Oleomonas cavernae: one gene and its partners. The protein of the gene in region 1 interacts with the protein of each later gene in a pairwise test. Links are inferred from orthologs where the notes say so. Each region holds a gene or a part of one and is shown in the gene's direction. Other genes may lie near its edges.

Region 1 (4,811 bases):
GCGGTCGACGAGGAGGAATTCGTCCTCGCCGACCTGCCGGGCCTGATCGAAGGCGCGCACGAGGGGGTGGGCCTGGGCGACCAGTTCCTGGCCCATGTCGAACGCTGCAACGTGCTGATCCACCTGGTGGACGGCACGCAGGAAGACCCGCAAGGCGCCTATCGCACGATCCGGCGCGAGCTGCGCGCCTATGGCAATGGCCTCATCGACAAGCCCGAGATCATCGCGCTGAACAAGGCCGATGCCCTGACGCCTGAAGAGATCGAGGAAAAGGCCGGCGCCATCGCCCGCTCCGCCCGCAAGTCGCGCAAGGCGATCTTCGTCATCTCGGGCCAGAGCGGCCAGGGCATCACCGATCTGCTGCGCACGGCCATGGTGCCGATCCGCGAGCGCCGCGCGGCCGATGCCCTGCGCGACCGCCCGGCCCGCGCGCCCACCCCGCCGGAGGCCTGGCGACCGTGACGATCAAGGTGAATTGCGCCACCCCTTGATCGCCTCTCAATCACGGTCCCAACCATGACCATCACCGATATCGCCACCCTCGCCACGGCCGACCGGCTGAAGGCGGCCACCCGTATCGTCGTCAAGATCGGTTCCGCCCTGCTGGTCGACCAAGCCAAGGGCACCCTGCGCCGCCACTGGCTGGAAGGGGTTGCCGCCGATGTGGCAGGGCTCAAGGCCCGCGGCCAGGACGTCGTCATCGTCTCGTCCGGCGCCATCGCCCTGGGCCGGCGGGTGCTGAACCTGCCCAAGGGGCCGCTGAAGCTGGAGGAGAGCCAGGCGGCGGCCGCGGTCGGGCAGATCCGCCTGACCCACGCCTGGGCCGAGGTGCTGGCCGCCCATGATCTTTCCACCGCCCAGGTCCTGCTGACCCTGGACGATACCGAGAACCGCCGGCGTTACCTCAATGCCCGCTCGACCATGGCGACCCTGCTGCGCCTTTCCGCCGTGCCGGTGATCAACGAGAACGACACCGTCGCCACCTCGGAAATCCGCTATGGCGACAACGACCGCCTGGCGGCGCGGGTGGCCGAGATGGCCTCTGCCGATTGCCTGATCCTGCTTTCCGACATCGACGGCCTCTATACCGCCAATCCCAATGTCGACCCCGCCGCGCGGCGCCTGGACACGGTCACCGGCATCACGGCGGAAATCGAGGCGATGGCGGGTGAGCCGGTCTCGGGCGTCGGCTCGGGCGGGATGATCACCAAGGTGGCAGCGGCCCGCATCGCGCTGGCGGCCGGCTGTTCCATGGTCATTGCCTCGGGCCATGTCGACCGGCCGATCTCGGCCCTGGCCGCCGGGGCCGGCTGCACCTGGTTCCTGGCCGAGCGCAGCCCGCGCCAGGCACGCAAGCTGTGGATCGGCGGCAGCTTAGGCCCCAAGGGCCGGCTGATCGTCGACGAGGGTGCCGTTCGGGCGCTGGCCGCGGGCAAGAGCCTGCTGCCGGCCGGGGTGCGGCAGGTCGACGGCGAGTTCAGCCGGGGCGATGCGGTGATCGTCGTCGGGCCGGACGGCCGGGCCCTGGGCCGCGGCCTGGTCGCCTATGGCCACGAGGACGCCCGCGCCATCGCCGGGCACAAATCCGGTGAAATCGAGGCCCTGCTCGGCTACCGTGGCCGGGATGAGATGATCCATCGCGACGACCTCGCCCTGGACGGCCGGTGACAATCATGCGCGAAGCAACCAAGGCCCTGCCCGCCGAACCCCTCGATGCCACCGCCCTGGTCGCCGACATGGGCCGCCGCGCCCGTGCCGCCGCCGCCATCCTGGCGCAGCTTTCTCCCGAGGCCAAAACCGCCGCCCTCAATGCCGCCGCCGCTGCCATCCGCGCGGCCACGCCGGCGATCCTGGCCGCCAATGCGATCGACCTGGAACAGGGCCGGGCACGGGGCATGAAGGCCGCCTTCCTGGACCGCCTGGCGCTCGATGCCGGCCGCATCGAGGGGATTGCCAAGGGCCTGGAGGTGGTCGCCGCGCTGCCCGATCCGGTGGGCACGGTGATCGCGCAATGGGACCGGCCCAACGGCCTGCACATCCAGCGGGTGCGGGCACCCATCGGCGTGATCGGCATCATCTATGAAAGCCGGCCCAATGTAACCGCCGACGCCGGCGCCCTGTGCGTGCGCTCGGGCAATGCCGCGATCCTGCGCGGCGGCTCGGAGGCGCTGGCCTCGTCCCGCGCCATCCATGCCGCCATGGTCCAGGGTCTGGCCGCCCATGGCGTGCCCCTGGACGCCGTGCAACTGGTCGAGACCGGCGACCGCGCCGTGGTCGGCGCCATGCTGGCGGCGCAGGGTCTGATCGACGTGATCGTGCCGCGCGGCGGCAAGTCGCTGGTCGCCCGGGTCCAGACCGAGGCCCGGGTACCCGTGCTGGCCCACCTGGATGGCAATTGTCACACCTATGTCGACGGCGCGGCCGATCTCGCCATGGCCTTGAGCGTGGTGCGTAACGCCAAGCTGCGCCGCACCGGCATCTGCGGCGCGACCGAAACCGTGCTGGTGGCCAAGGCGGCGCAGGCGTTCCTGGCACCGATCGCGACCATGCTGCTGGATGCCGGCTGCGAAGTGCGCGGCGACGCGGCGACCCAGGCGGTCGACGCCCGGGTGAAGCCCGCGACCGATGCCGACTGGGACACGGAATACGAGGATGCCATCGTCGCCATGAAGCTGGTCGACGATGTCGACGCCGCCATCGCCCATGTCGAGCGCCACGGCAGCCATCACACCGACGCGATCATCACGCAGGATCCGGTAGCGGCCGAGAAGTTCCTGGCCGGCGTCGATTCCGCCATCGTCATGGTCAATGCCTCGACCCAGTTCGCCGACGGCGGCGAATTCGGCTTCGGCGCCGAGATCGGCATCGCCACCGGCCGCCTCCATGCCCGCGGCCCGGTGGGTGCCGAACAGCTCACCACCATGAAGTACCTGGTGCGCGGCACCGGCCAGATACGCCCTTGATTACTTCACCCCGTGTCGTCGTCAGGCCCTCTCCGCCGCTCGCGGGGGAGAGGGAGGGGACCCGTCGCGCAGCGATGGGGAGGGTGAGGTGGTCTGCGGGACAGGCTGCGCCTTACGCCGACCACCCACCTCACCCCACCCTCTCCCCCTGAAGGGCGGAGAGGGCTACCAAGCCTTGTGGCATCGGGCATGACCCGGTCCATCCGTACCGCCGCGGCCGCCGGCGGGCTGACCATCGGGCTGTTCGGCGGGTCGTTCAATCCGGCGCACAGCGGTCACCTGGACCTGAGCCTGGCCGCCCTGCGCCACCTGGGGCTCGACGAGGTCTGGTGGCTGGTCTCGCCGCAGAACCCGCTCAAGCCCATGAACGGCATGGCGCCCTTTGCCGAACGTTTCGCCACGGCGCAGGCCGTCGCCCGGCACCCGCGCCTGGTCGTCACCGACATCGAAACCAGGCTGGGCACGGTCTATACCGCGCAGACCCTGCGCCGGCTGACCGCGCGCTTTCCGCGCCTGCGTTTCGTCTGGCTGATGGGGGCCGACAACCTCGCCACCATCCACCGCTGGCGCGACTGGCAGGACATCTTCGACCGTGTCGCCGTTGCCGTCTTCGACCGGCCTTCCTATTCTTTGACCGCATTGGGCGGGCCGGCAGCCCGGCGATTCGCGCGCGTCCGGCAGCACGGACCAGCGTTGCGCACCCTGAAATTTGCCAAGCCGCCCGTCTGGGGCTTCGTCACCATGAAATTGAACCCGGTTTCCGCCAGCGCCATTCGGGCGGCCCGGGCCCACAACAAGTAGGAGGATACCCTGGCCCCGCGTAAAAAGATCACGGACGAGATCCCGCCCGAAGCAGCCCCAAGAAGAAGGCTGCGCCCAAGAAAGTCGTCGCCGCCGAGGTGGTGCAGAAGAAACTGCCGGCCAAGAAGCTGAAGGCCGAACCGGCCGAGACGATCGCCGAAAAGCCCAAGCGGGCCCGCGCCAAGAAAGTCGCCGAGGAGACGGTCGCCGCCGAACCCGCGCCCAAGAAGTCGCGCGCCAAGCCGAAGGCGAAAAAGAAGGCCGGCCCGACCGATGGCGCCAAGGTCCTGCTCGACCTGGTGGTCAAGACGCTGGACGACAACAAGGGCGAGGAGATCCTGACCATCGACCTGGCCGGCAAGTCCTCGATCGCCGATTTCATGGTCATCGCCAACGGCCGCTCGGGGCGGCAGGTGACGGCGCTGGCCAATTACGTCGTCGATGCCATCGCCAAGGCCGGGCTGCCGCCCTGCCGCACCGAGGGCAAGAGCGCCGGCGACTGGGTGCTGATCGATGCGGGCGATGTCATCGTCCACCTGTTCCGTCCGGAGGTGCGCGAGTTCTACAAGCTCGAGAAGATGTGGCAGGCCGATTTCCGCCCTGAAGCCGAGCACGAGTGAGCCTGGGGCTCAAACTGGCGATCGTCGCCGTCGGCCGGTTCGGGGGGAAAGACCCCGAGCGGGCCTTGTTCGAGACCTACGCCGCCCGGATGAAACCGCCGATCGAGTTGATCGAGGTCGAGGAGCGGCGCCTCAGCGGTCCCGCCCGGCAAAAGCGCGAAGGCGAGTTGCTGCTGGCGGCGGTGCCGGCAAGTGCCGCCATCGTCGCCATGGACGGCCGGGGCGAGGTCCTGTCGTCGGAAGCCCTGGCCGCGCGGCTGAACCGGCTGCGATCCCAGGCGGCCGGCCGGGTCGCCTTCCTGATCGGCGGGGCGGACGGGCATGATGACGCGGTTCGCAGCCGGGCCGCCTTCTGCTATTCCTTTGGCCCCGCGACATGGCCGCACCTGATGGTCCGTGCCATGCTCGCAGAGCAGCTATACCGCGC
Region 2 (4,901 bases), 1.3 Mb from region 1 along the record:
GTCCTTCGGCGCCTCGCTGATCGCCGCCGTGATCAACGGCGTGTTCGGCCTGATCCTGGCCTGGGTGCTGGTCCGCTACCGCTTTCCCGGCAAGCGCATCGTCGATGCCATCGTCGACCTGCCCTTTGCCCTGCCGACGGCGGTTGCCGGCATCACGCTGGCGACGCTCTATGCCAGGAACGGCTGGGTCGGCAGCCTGTTTGCCGCCGATACCTGGGTGGGCAGCGTGTTCGGGCCCAAGGGCCTGATGATCGCCTATACGCCGCTGGGCGTAATCCTGGCGCTGACCTTCATCGGCCTGCCCTTCGTCGTGCGCACCGTGCAGCCCGTCCTGGCCGATTTCGACGCCGAGACCGAGGAGGCGGCCGCCAGCCTGGGTGGCACGCGCCTGGATACCTTCACGCGGGTGATCCTGCCCGCGGTGCTGCCGGCGCTGATCACCGGTTTTGCCCTGGCCTTTGCCCGCGCGGTGGGCGAATACGGCTCGGTGATCTTCATCGCCGGCAATATTCCGATGGTCTCGGAAATCGCGCCGCTGCTGATCGTGACGAAGCTCGAGGAATACAATTACGCCGGTGCCTCGGCGATCGCCGTCATCATGCTGACGATCTCCTTCGTGATGCTTCTCGTCATCAACCTGCTGCAGCGCTGGAACCGCGCGCGCATGCAGGCTTGAGCCTCAAGGACCGGCTGCCATGGACGGCGCACCCCGCACCAATGACGCAACCACCGAAGGCCCGTTCCTGCGCCTGAGCCTGTCGGGCATTGCCCTGCTTTATCTCGGCCTGTTCCTTGTCCTGCCGCTGGCGGCCGTTTTCATCGAAGCCCTGCGCAAGGGCCTTGGCCCGTTCTTCGAGGCGATCGTCGAGCGCGATACCCTGGCCTCGATCGAGTTGACCTTGCTGGTCGCGGCGATCGCCGTGCCGCTCAACCTGGTCTTCGGCGTGGCGGCTGCCTGGTGCATCGCCAAGTTCGAATTCTGGGGCAAAAGCTTCCTGATCACCCTGATCGACCTGCCGTTCTCGGTGTCGCCGGTGATCTCGGGCCTGATCTACGTGCTGCTGTTCGGGGCGCAGGGCCTGCTCGGGCCCTGGCTGGCCGAGCATGACATCAAGATCATCTTCGCCGTGCCGGGGATCGTGCTCGCCACCATCTTCGTTACCTTCCCCTTCGTGGCGCGCGAACTGATCCCGCTGATGCAGGAGCAGGGAACCTCGGAGGAGGAGGCGGCCCTGTCGCTGGGCGCCAGCGGCTGGCAGACCTTCTGGCACGTGACCCTGCCCAACATCCGCTGGGGCCTGCTCTATGGCGTGCTGCTGTGCAACGCCCGGGCCATGGGCGAGTTCGGCGCCGTCTCGGTGGTCTCGGGCCATGTCCGCGGCCTGACCAACACCATGCCGCTGCACGTCGAAATTCTTTACAACGAGTACAACTTCACGGCCGCCTTTGCCGTCGCTTCCTTGCTCGCCCTGCTGGCCCTCGTCACGCTGATCTTCAAGAGCGTGCTGGAGTGGCGGTACGGCGACGAGATCGCGGCCTCGACGCGGCATTGATACGGGTTTTTCATGGGCATCGAGATTCAATCGGTCAGCAAGCGCTTCGGCACCTTCGATGCGCTGCGCGACGTCAGCCTGTCGGTCGCCGGCGGCGAGTTCCTGGCCCTGCTGGGGCCATCGGGCTCCGGCAAGACCACGCTTCTGCGCATCATCGCCGGCCTCGAGTTCGCCGATCGCGGTTCCGTGCTGTTCGAGGGCGAGGATGTTAGCGACCGCTCGGTGCGCCAGCGGCATGTCGGCTTCGTGTTCCAGCACTATGCGCTGTTCAAGCACATGACCGTGTCGCGCAACATCGCCTTCGGCCTGGAGGTGCGCCCGCGCTCGACGCGGCCCTCGCGCGGCGACATCGAAGGGTCGGTCGACCGCCTGCTGCGCCTGGTCCAGCTCGAGGGGTTGGGCGGGCGCTATCCCACCCAACTGTCGGGCGGCCAGCGCCAGCGCGTGGCCCTGGCCCGGGCCCTGGCGATCGAGCCCCGGGTCCTGCTGCTGGACGAGCCGTTCGGCGCGCTCGACGCCAAGGTGCGCAAGGAACTGCGCCGCTGGCTGCGCAAGCTCCATGACGAGATGGGCATCACCACCGTCTTCGTCACCCACGACCAGGAGGAGGCGCTGGAACTGGCCGACCGCGTCGTGGTCATGAGCAAGGGCAAGATCGAACAGGTGGGGCAGGCCCAGGCCGTCTACGACGCGCCCGCCACCCCCTTCGTCTATGACTTCCTCGGCAATACCAACCGCCTGCCGGCGGCGGTAAAGGGCGGCGTCGCCAATGTCGCCGGGCTGCTGGTGCCGGCGCCCGAGATTGCCGACGGACCGGGTATCGCCTTCGTCCGGCCGCACGAATTCGACCTCAAGCCGTCGGGCAGCTTCGGCGGCATCGAGGGGACCATCGCCCACGTCTTTGCCAACGGCCCGATCCTGCGCATCGAGATCAACGTGCCCTCGCTCGAGATCACGGTCGAGGTGGAAGCCATGCGCCATACGCTGAACGGCCTGACCCTGGAGCGCAACACCAGGGTTGCGCTGGCCCCCGTCATATCCGAGTGTTCCCCGACGAGTGATCGCCGGCCCCATCACGGGGCGGGTGCCGCCACCGGGATGATATGCCGTGATACCCTATGTTCCGTTTTCCGCCGGCCCCTACCGGATCCAGATGGGCCTGGGCGCCCTTGATCTGGACGACTGGATCCAGATCGACGGCAACTATCGCGCTGAAATCGACGAGCGCCTGCGCTTGCTGGCGCAGCGTCACGGCGACGTGTTCGAGGCCCTGCCGGGGTCGGAGGCGATAGGGGCCGAACTGCTGGCCCTGCTGGCCGCGCATTTGCCCCGACGCTTCCCCGACCGCTTTGCCCGCGAAGGCGATGTCCTGATCGACCGGATCGACGGCCGCCGCCACGACCTGGCGGCACCGGGCCTGCACTCGCTGGACCGGGCCGGGCGCCTGGTGCAGGAGGACCTGTGCCTGATGGCGCCGCCGGCGGCGGGGGAGCCCTATGTCCTGGTCGCGGCGTCCTTGTGCTTTCCGTCGCGCTGGCGCCTGGCCGACAAGATCGGCCGGCCCTTGCGGGCGATTCATGGGCCCACCCCGTTCTTCAACGAGAAGCTGCTGGCCCCGGTGGAACGGTTCTTCGCCAATCTGGCCGTCGAGCGTCCGATGCTGCGGACCAACTGGTCGATCCACGACGACCCGGCGCTGTTCCAGCCCCAGGGCCACGGCGACCGCCCGGTCGATCCGCCGATCACCGTCGACGATGTCGGCGTGCGGCTGTTTCTGCGTTCGGAACGGCAGACCCTGCGCCGGTTGCCGGCCACCGGTGCCGTGCTGTTCACGATCCGCACCTATCAATGTCCGATTGCCGAGGTCGCGGCCGATTCGGCGCGGGCAGGGACCCTGGCCGCCGCGGTCGCGGCTTTTCCGCCCGAGACCCTGGCCTACAAGGGCCTGACCCAGCACAAGGCCGCATTGCTCGCCTATCTGGCACGCATGGCGGCTGCGTGACGCCTTGTTGTCGGCGGGCAACACAGCCGATCGCTTATCCCGAGCGTGACGGCCGTCACTTGCAATGTTCGGCAAGTGTTCCAGAATACGGTTCGCGCCGGGGTGGCGCGGGAATGGGTGTGCCTGAATGCGAACTGTTGGAGCAATTGCCGCCGCGGCGCTGAGCCTCGGCGTCGCCGGAGCCGCTGTCATCGGGGGGAGCGCCTTCGTTGCCGGTTTGACCGTTTCGGGCCAAGCCGCGGCGCAGACCGCTGCCCAACCTGCGCCCTTGCCGCCGGCGACCCCGGCCGAGACCCCGCTGGTCGCGCCCCAGGAGGCCGCCGATACCGATAGCGCGGTGGCCGACGCGCCAGACGATGCCGCGGTACCCGATGCCGCGATACCCGATCCCGATGGCGCCGCCGAACAGGCGGTCGCCCCCGAACCGGCCGTCGTGCCGCCGGCGACCGCTGTCGAAACAGCCCCGGCCGCCATCGTGCCGCCGACGGTCGAGCGCCTGCCGCCGGGGGTGACGCTGGAGACGGCCCTGGCCTTCGATCCGACGAAGCTCGGCGCGACCGGCTGGTCGCGTCCCGATGTCGAGCGTTTCTATGGCGTGGTCGGCGCCGCGCCGCTGTGGACCGGTGCCGGCCGGCTGGCCGCGTCGGTGCCGGCGGTGACGGCGTTGATCGCCGATGCCGGGGCCGAGGGGCTGGATGCCCGGGCCTATCCGCTGGCCCAGCTCGAAGCCTTGCAGGCCGAGGGGGCGACCGGTGCCTTCGAGGTGCTGTTTACCGACACCGTGATCAAATATGCCGCCGACCGCAGCGGCGCCCGCCTGGCGAGCGTGCGCCTGCCGGTCGACATGCGCGAACTGGGCCAGCCCGTCGATTCCGTGGCCCTGCTGGTGGGCGTGGTGAGCCAGGCCGACACGGCGGCAGCGCTGGTTGCCCTGGGGCCGCAGGATGCCGAATACGCTGCCTTGAAGGCACTGCTGGCCAGCTACCGGACCCTTGCCGCCGCCGGCGGCTGGGCCGTTGTCCCTGCCGGTGGCGCCAAGATCGAGCCCGGCGCGGTCGATAGCCGGATACCGGCCATTCGCGCCCGCCTGGCGTCGACCGACGGCGCGGCCGCGACCGCCGAGAAACCCAACTATTACGACCCGGCGCTGCTCAAGGCGGTCGAACATTTCCAGGCCCGCCATGGCCTCAAGGCCGACGGCGTCATCGGCAAGCTGACCCTGGAGCACATGGCGAAGCCGGTCGAGTACCGGATCGGCCAGATCCTGGTCAACATGGAGCGCAAGCGCCAGCAGCTCGACGACCTGGGCCCGGACCGCATCGTCGTCAACATCCCCGAATTCACCC
Region 3 (4,777 bases), 760 kb from region 1 along the record:
GGCCGACAATGTCAGCGTGGTGATTCGCAACTCACTGGTGCAACTCTCGACCCCGGACGAGATGCGCGGCCGGGTGAACGCGGTCAATTCCCTGTTCATCGGCACCTCGAACCAATTGGGCGAGTTCGAATCCGGCATGGTGGCCGGCCTGATCGGCGCGGTCCCGGCCGGCATCGTCGGCGGCGTCGGCACCGTCCTGGTGGCCCTGTTGTGGATGCGCCTGTTCCCGGTTCTGCGCAAAGCCCAGTCGCTCGGCGGGTGAAGCCGGCTATCATCCCGGCACCGACTGCGGGGGAAAGCCGACGATGCGTGTCCATCACCTCAATGCCGCCACCATGTGCCCGATCGGGGCCAAGCTGATCCGCGGCACCGGCGGCCTGTTCGAGCGGGCACGCATGGTCTGCCACGTCCTGCTGATCGAGACCGATGACGGGCTGGTGCTGGTCGATACCGGCATCGGCACCGGCGACATTGCCGATCCCAAGCGCTTGGGCGGCGCTTTCGTGAAGGTTCTGGGCGCAAAGCTGGACCCGGCCGAGACGGCCGTCGCCCAGGTGAAGGCCCTGGGCTTTTCCGCCGACGATGTCCGCCACATCGTGCTGACCCATATGGACCTGGATCACGCCGGGGGCCTGGGCGATTTCCCCAAGGCCAAGGTGCATGTCCATGCCCGCGAGCACGAGGCGGCCATGGCGCGCAAGTCGATCCAGGCCAAGAGCCGCTACATCCCCGGCCAATGGGCCCACGGCCCGGACTGGCAGCTCTACGATGCCACCGGCGAGACATGGTTCGGCTTCGATGGCGTGCGCGCCCTGGTGTACAGCGATGCCGAGGTCCTGCTGGTCCCGCTGCACGGCCACACCGCGGGCCACTGCGGCGTCGCCGTTAACACACCCGAGGGCTGGCTGCTGCATGCGGGCGATGCCTATTTCTTCCATGGCTCGGTCGCGGAGGAAGCCTACACGCCGCCGGGCCTGCGCTTCTTCCAGCGCGTGACCGACACGATCAGCGCGACCCGCAAGCGCAACCAGGAACGCCTGCGCCAGCTCAACCGCACCAAGGGCAAGGAAATCGCGATCTTCTGCGCCCACGACACCACGGAATACGATCGCTGCTGTGCGCAAGCTCATTTTTGAGCGTCGGCGGACGTGCTATGGTTCCCGCCGCAACGTCAGGGGGAAACCATGTTGCGCCAGAAGACATTCGCCCTTTGGGCCGCCGCCGCTTTCCTGTTCGCCGCCGCACCCGCCTGGGCCACCGGCCTCAGCATGAACGAGGCCCCGCTGGCGGCGGGCACCACGCTCGACCAGTGCAAGGCGGCGGGCAAGAAAGCCATCTCGGACGCCGGCCTGAAGGCTCTGCCGGAATCGCCGCTCTCGGTCTTCGGCACGGCCGATCCCGATATACTAGCCGCGATCTACTGCCTGCCTGAACGCGGCACCGCCATCGTCGCGGTGGCCGGCACCGACAACCAATTCACCAAGCCCGTGCTGGCCAAGCTGCTGGCCGGAATGGGCGTCAAGTAGGGCTCGCCTTTTGAAAACTCGTCATCCCGGCCTTGAGCCGGGATCTTGTGACGCTTATGCATCGGAAACACTGGTCGCAAGATCCCGGATCTGCGCTGCGCTTCGTCCGGGATGACGCATTTTTGGGATGGTCTGCCTCGTTGAAGTTTGAGAGTCCACTGGTCCCCGCGCGCCTGGTCCGTCGTTACAAGCGCTTCCTCGCCGACGTCATCCTGGATGGCACAAGCGAGGTCGTGGTGGCGCATTGCGCCAATCCCGGTTCGATGATGGGCCTGTGCCCGCCGGGCGCCCGGGTCTGGCTGGCCGCCGCCAAAAACCCTGCGCGCAAGCTGCGCTGGTCGTGGCGGCTGGTGGAGATCGACGGCGGCCTGGTCGGCCTCGACACCAGCCTGCCCAACGCCCTCGTCGCCGAGGCGCTGGCGGCCGGGCAGATCGCGGCCCTCGCCGGCTATGACCGCCACGCCCGGGAAGTGGCCTATGGCCGCAACAGCCGCATCGACCTGTTGCTGTCGGACAGTCGCGGGCGCCCGGATTGCCTGGTCGAGGTCAAGAACGTGACCTTGAGCCGCCGCCCGGGCCTGGCCGAATTCCCCGACAGCGTCACCGCCAGGGGCACCAAGCACCTGGAGGAGTTGGGCGACGCGGCGGCGGCAGGCCGGCGGGCCGTCATGCTCTACCTGGTGCAGCGGACCGACTGCGACCGCCTTGCCCTGGCCGCCGATATCGACCCGGCCTATGCCCTGGCATTCAAAAAAGCCATGGCGCGCGGCGTCGAGGCGCTGTGCTATGTTTGCAGTGTCGGGCTGGACGGCATTGCGCTGGGCCACCCCATACCCATATCCCTGGAATGACCCTATCCCTGGAACACCAATGAACAGGACAGCGCAGGCGCCGGTGATGGAAGAAGTCGACGCCTATGTGAATCGCCGGACGGAGAAGATCAAGATCCACGGCGCGGCCGATTTCGACGGCATGCGGGCGGCGGGCAGGCTTGCCGCCGAATGCCTGGACATGCTCACGCCCCTGGTGAAGCCCGGCGCGCTGACCGCCAAGCTGGACGATGTGGCGCGGGAATTCATTCTCGACCATGGCGCCTGGCCGGCGCCCTATCAGTATCGCGGCTTCCCCCGCTCGATCTGCACCTCGGTGAACCATGTCATCTGCCACGGCATCCCGGGCGAGAAGAGCCTGAAGGACGGCGATATCCTGAATATCGACGTGACCGTGATCCTGAACGGCTGGCACGGCGACACCAACCGCACCTATCCGGTCGGCGACCTGCCGGTGAAGGCGCGCCGCCTGATCGACGTCACCTATGATTCCATGATGAAGGGCATCGAGGTGATCCGCCCCGGCGCCACCTTCGGCGACATCGGTGCGGCGATCCAGAAACATGCCGAGGGCTTCGGCCTGTCGGTGGTGCGCGACTTCTGCGGCCACGGCCTGGGCCGCGTGTTCCACGATGCCCCCAACGTGCTGCACTACGGCCGGCCCGGCTCGGGCCCGATGCTTGAGGCCGGCATGTTCTTCACGGTCGAGCCGATGATCAACATCGGCAAGCCCGACGTGCGCATGATGGCCGACGGCTGGACTGCGGTAACGCGCGACCGCTCGCTCTCGGCCCAGTTCGAGCATTCGGTGGGCGTGACCGACACCGGCGTCGAAATCTTCACCACTTCCCCGGCCGGCCTGACCAAGCCGCCCTATGCCGTCTGAGCCGGCGGAGGTTCCGCACTACCACGGCCACCGGGCGCGCCTGCGCGCCCGGTTCCGGGAGGCCGGCGGCCAGGGCATGCCGGATTACGAGATCCTGGAAATCCTGCTCTCCCTGGCGATCCCGCGCCGGGACGTGAAGCCCCTGGCCAAGGACCTGATTGCCCGCTTCGGCTCCTTCGCCGGGGTGATCGCGGCGCCGCTGGACCAGATCGAGGCCATGGACGGCATGGGCGAGATCGCCCCGACCGCGCTGAAAGTGGTGCAGGAGGCCGCCCTGCGCCTGCTGAAGGCCGACGTCGCCAAGCGGCCGGTGATCTCGTCCTGGACCGCCCTGCTTGACTATTGCAAGGCCCGCCTGGCGCGCGAGGCGCGCGAAGAGGTCTACGTCCTCTATCTCGACCGCAAGAATGTCCTGATGGCCGACGAGGTTCACGGCAAGGGCACGGTCGACCAGGCGCCGCTCTACATCCGCGAGGTGGTGAAGCGGGCGCTCGACCATGTCGCCTCGGCCGTGATCCTGGTCCACAACCACCCCTCGGGCGACCCCAGCCCCAGCCGCGCCGACATCGAGATGACCAAGGACCTTGCCGCCGCCCTCAAGACCGTGGGAATCGCCCTGCACGACCACCTGGTAATCGGCCGCCAGGGCCACGCCAGCTTCAAGAGCCTGGGGCTGCTTTAACTGAATCGGCGCCGCACAAAGCCCTCTCCTCCGCGGGAGGAGAGGGTTGGGTGAGGAGGTCGAGGGGACAAAATACCGGCATCTCGAGGCGGCCCGACCCACCTCCCCCAGCCCCTCCCCCCGCAAGCGGGCGGAGGGGAGTGGCGGCGGCGTCTGCCACGTCCACTCCACTCTAACTCATTGATTTTCCTACCGCTTTGCAATCGCCGCTCGGTTGGGCCAGACTGGCCCGCTCATCGGCCGGGATTGTGACCCGGTCCCATTCCAGCGTGCAGCGCGCCCGGCGGACCCCAGGTCGGGGCTGAAGCGTTGCCGCAGGGGGTACGTCGTACCAGCCCTGCACCTGATCGAATGGAGGCAGCCATGCCCATCGTCCAAGAGCCATCGCCCTCGTCCCGCCCCCATCCGTCCGGTTGGGCCAGCCGGCGGGGGACGCGGCGTGACGGGCGATCTCGAACGGTTACTGCCTCCACCCGATCGCGCCGCCTTCTTTCTCGATTTCGACGGCACCCTGGTCGACCTTGCGATGCGGCCCGATGCCATCGAGGTGCCGGCGGCATTGATCTGGCTGCCTGCCCGCCTGCGCTTGGAGGCGGATCAATCCGGTGCCGGGGAAGACGTCGCACTGGCGCCGACCGCCGGCCAGCGCTGATCCAGATCAATGCCGGCCCATGGCCGCCGCGTTCATGATTGAGCGTTCATCACTGTTGGAGGCCGCCATGACCAGAATGGTTCCGGCTCTCGCCACCCTCGCCACCCTCGCCACCTTCCTGGGCGCCACCGCGGCCCGGGCCCAACCGGACCTGCCCACTGGCTGGTTCGAGGGCACCCCCTGGTGGATCGGGCTGACGCA

Evidence for each region. Proteins that work in one complex are often made in the same cells at the same time.
Region 2: the proteins of D3874_RS17965 (region 1) and D3874_RS31965 interact in binary tests that used the Escherichia coli proteins (3 or more experiments, as listed by UniProt). The link is inferred for Oleomonas cavernae from one-to-one orthologs.
Region 3: the proteins of D3874_RS17965 (region 1) and sfsA interact in binary tests that used the Escherichia coli proteins (3 or more experiments, as listed by UniProt). The link is inferred for Oleomonas cavernae from one-to-one orthologs.

What each region holds. Positions count from the first base shown.
Region 1 is NZ_QYUK01000011.1:2,923,950-2,928,760, forward strand. Bases 945-3,818 are described here. They hold D3874_RS17965 (glutamate-5-semialdehyde dehydrogenase), read left to right. Parts: upstream 945-1,673; coding sequence 1,674-2,963; downstream 2,964-3,818. Other genes in these bases: proB (glutamate 5-kinase), read left to right, coding at 945-1,668; D3874_RS17970 (nicotinate-nucleotide adenylyltransferase), read left to right, coding at 3,153-3,764. In the rest of the region: more of proB, read left to right, coding at 517-944; rsfS (ribosome silencing factor), read left to right, coding at 3,866-4,384; D3874_RS17980 (23S rRNA (pseudouridine(1915)-N(3))-methyltransferase RlmH), read left to right, coding at 4,381-4,811. UniProt on the Escherichia coli protein: Catalyzes the NADPH-dependent reduction of L-glutamate 5-phosphate into L-glutamate 5-semialdehyde and phosphate. The product spontaneously undergoes cyclization to form 1-pyrroline-5-carboxylate.
Region 2 is NZ_QYUK01000011.1:1,606,406-1,611,306, reverse strand. Bases 682-3,645 are described here. They hold D3874_RS31965 (sulfate/molybdate ABC transporter ATP-binding protein), read left to right. Parts: upstream 682-1,565; coding sequence 1,566-2,726; downstream 2,727-3,645. Other genes in these bases: D3874_RS11415 (heme-dependent oxidative N-demethylase family protein), read left to right, coding at 2,662-3,555; cysW (sulfate ABC transporter permease subunit CysW), read left to right, coding at 696-1,553. Also shown: D3874_RS11410 (L,D-transpeptidase family protein), read left to right, coding at 3,773-4,901. UniProt on the Escherichia coli protein: Part of the ABC transporter complex CysAWTP involved in sulfate/thiosulfate import. Responsible for energy coupling to the transport system.
Region 3 is NZ_QYUK01000011.1:2,167,637-2,172,413, forward strand. Bases 682-3,521 are described here. They hold sfsA (DNA/RNA nuclease SfsA), read left to right. Parts: upstream 682-1,666; coding sequence 1,667-2,377; downstream 2,378-3,521. Other genes in these bases: D3874_RS14225 (MBL fold metallo-hydrolase), read left to right, coding at 682-1,136; D3874_RS14230 (hypothetical protein), read left to right, coding at 1,185-1,526; map (type I methionyl aminopeptidase), read left to right, coding at 2,424-3,242; radC (RadC family protein), read left to right, coding at 3,232-3,521. Outside these bases: D3874_RS14220 (MFS transporter), read left to right, coding at 1-262; more of D3874_RS14225, read left to right, coding at 306-681; more of radC, read left to right, coding at 3,522-3,924; D3874_RS29300 (hypothetical protein), read left to right, coding at 4,364-4,576; D3874_RS14255 (hypothetical protein), read left to right, coding at 4,644-4,777. UniProt on the Escherichia coli protein: Binds to DNA non-specifically. Could be a regulatory factor involved in maltose metabolism.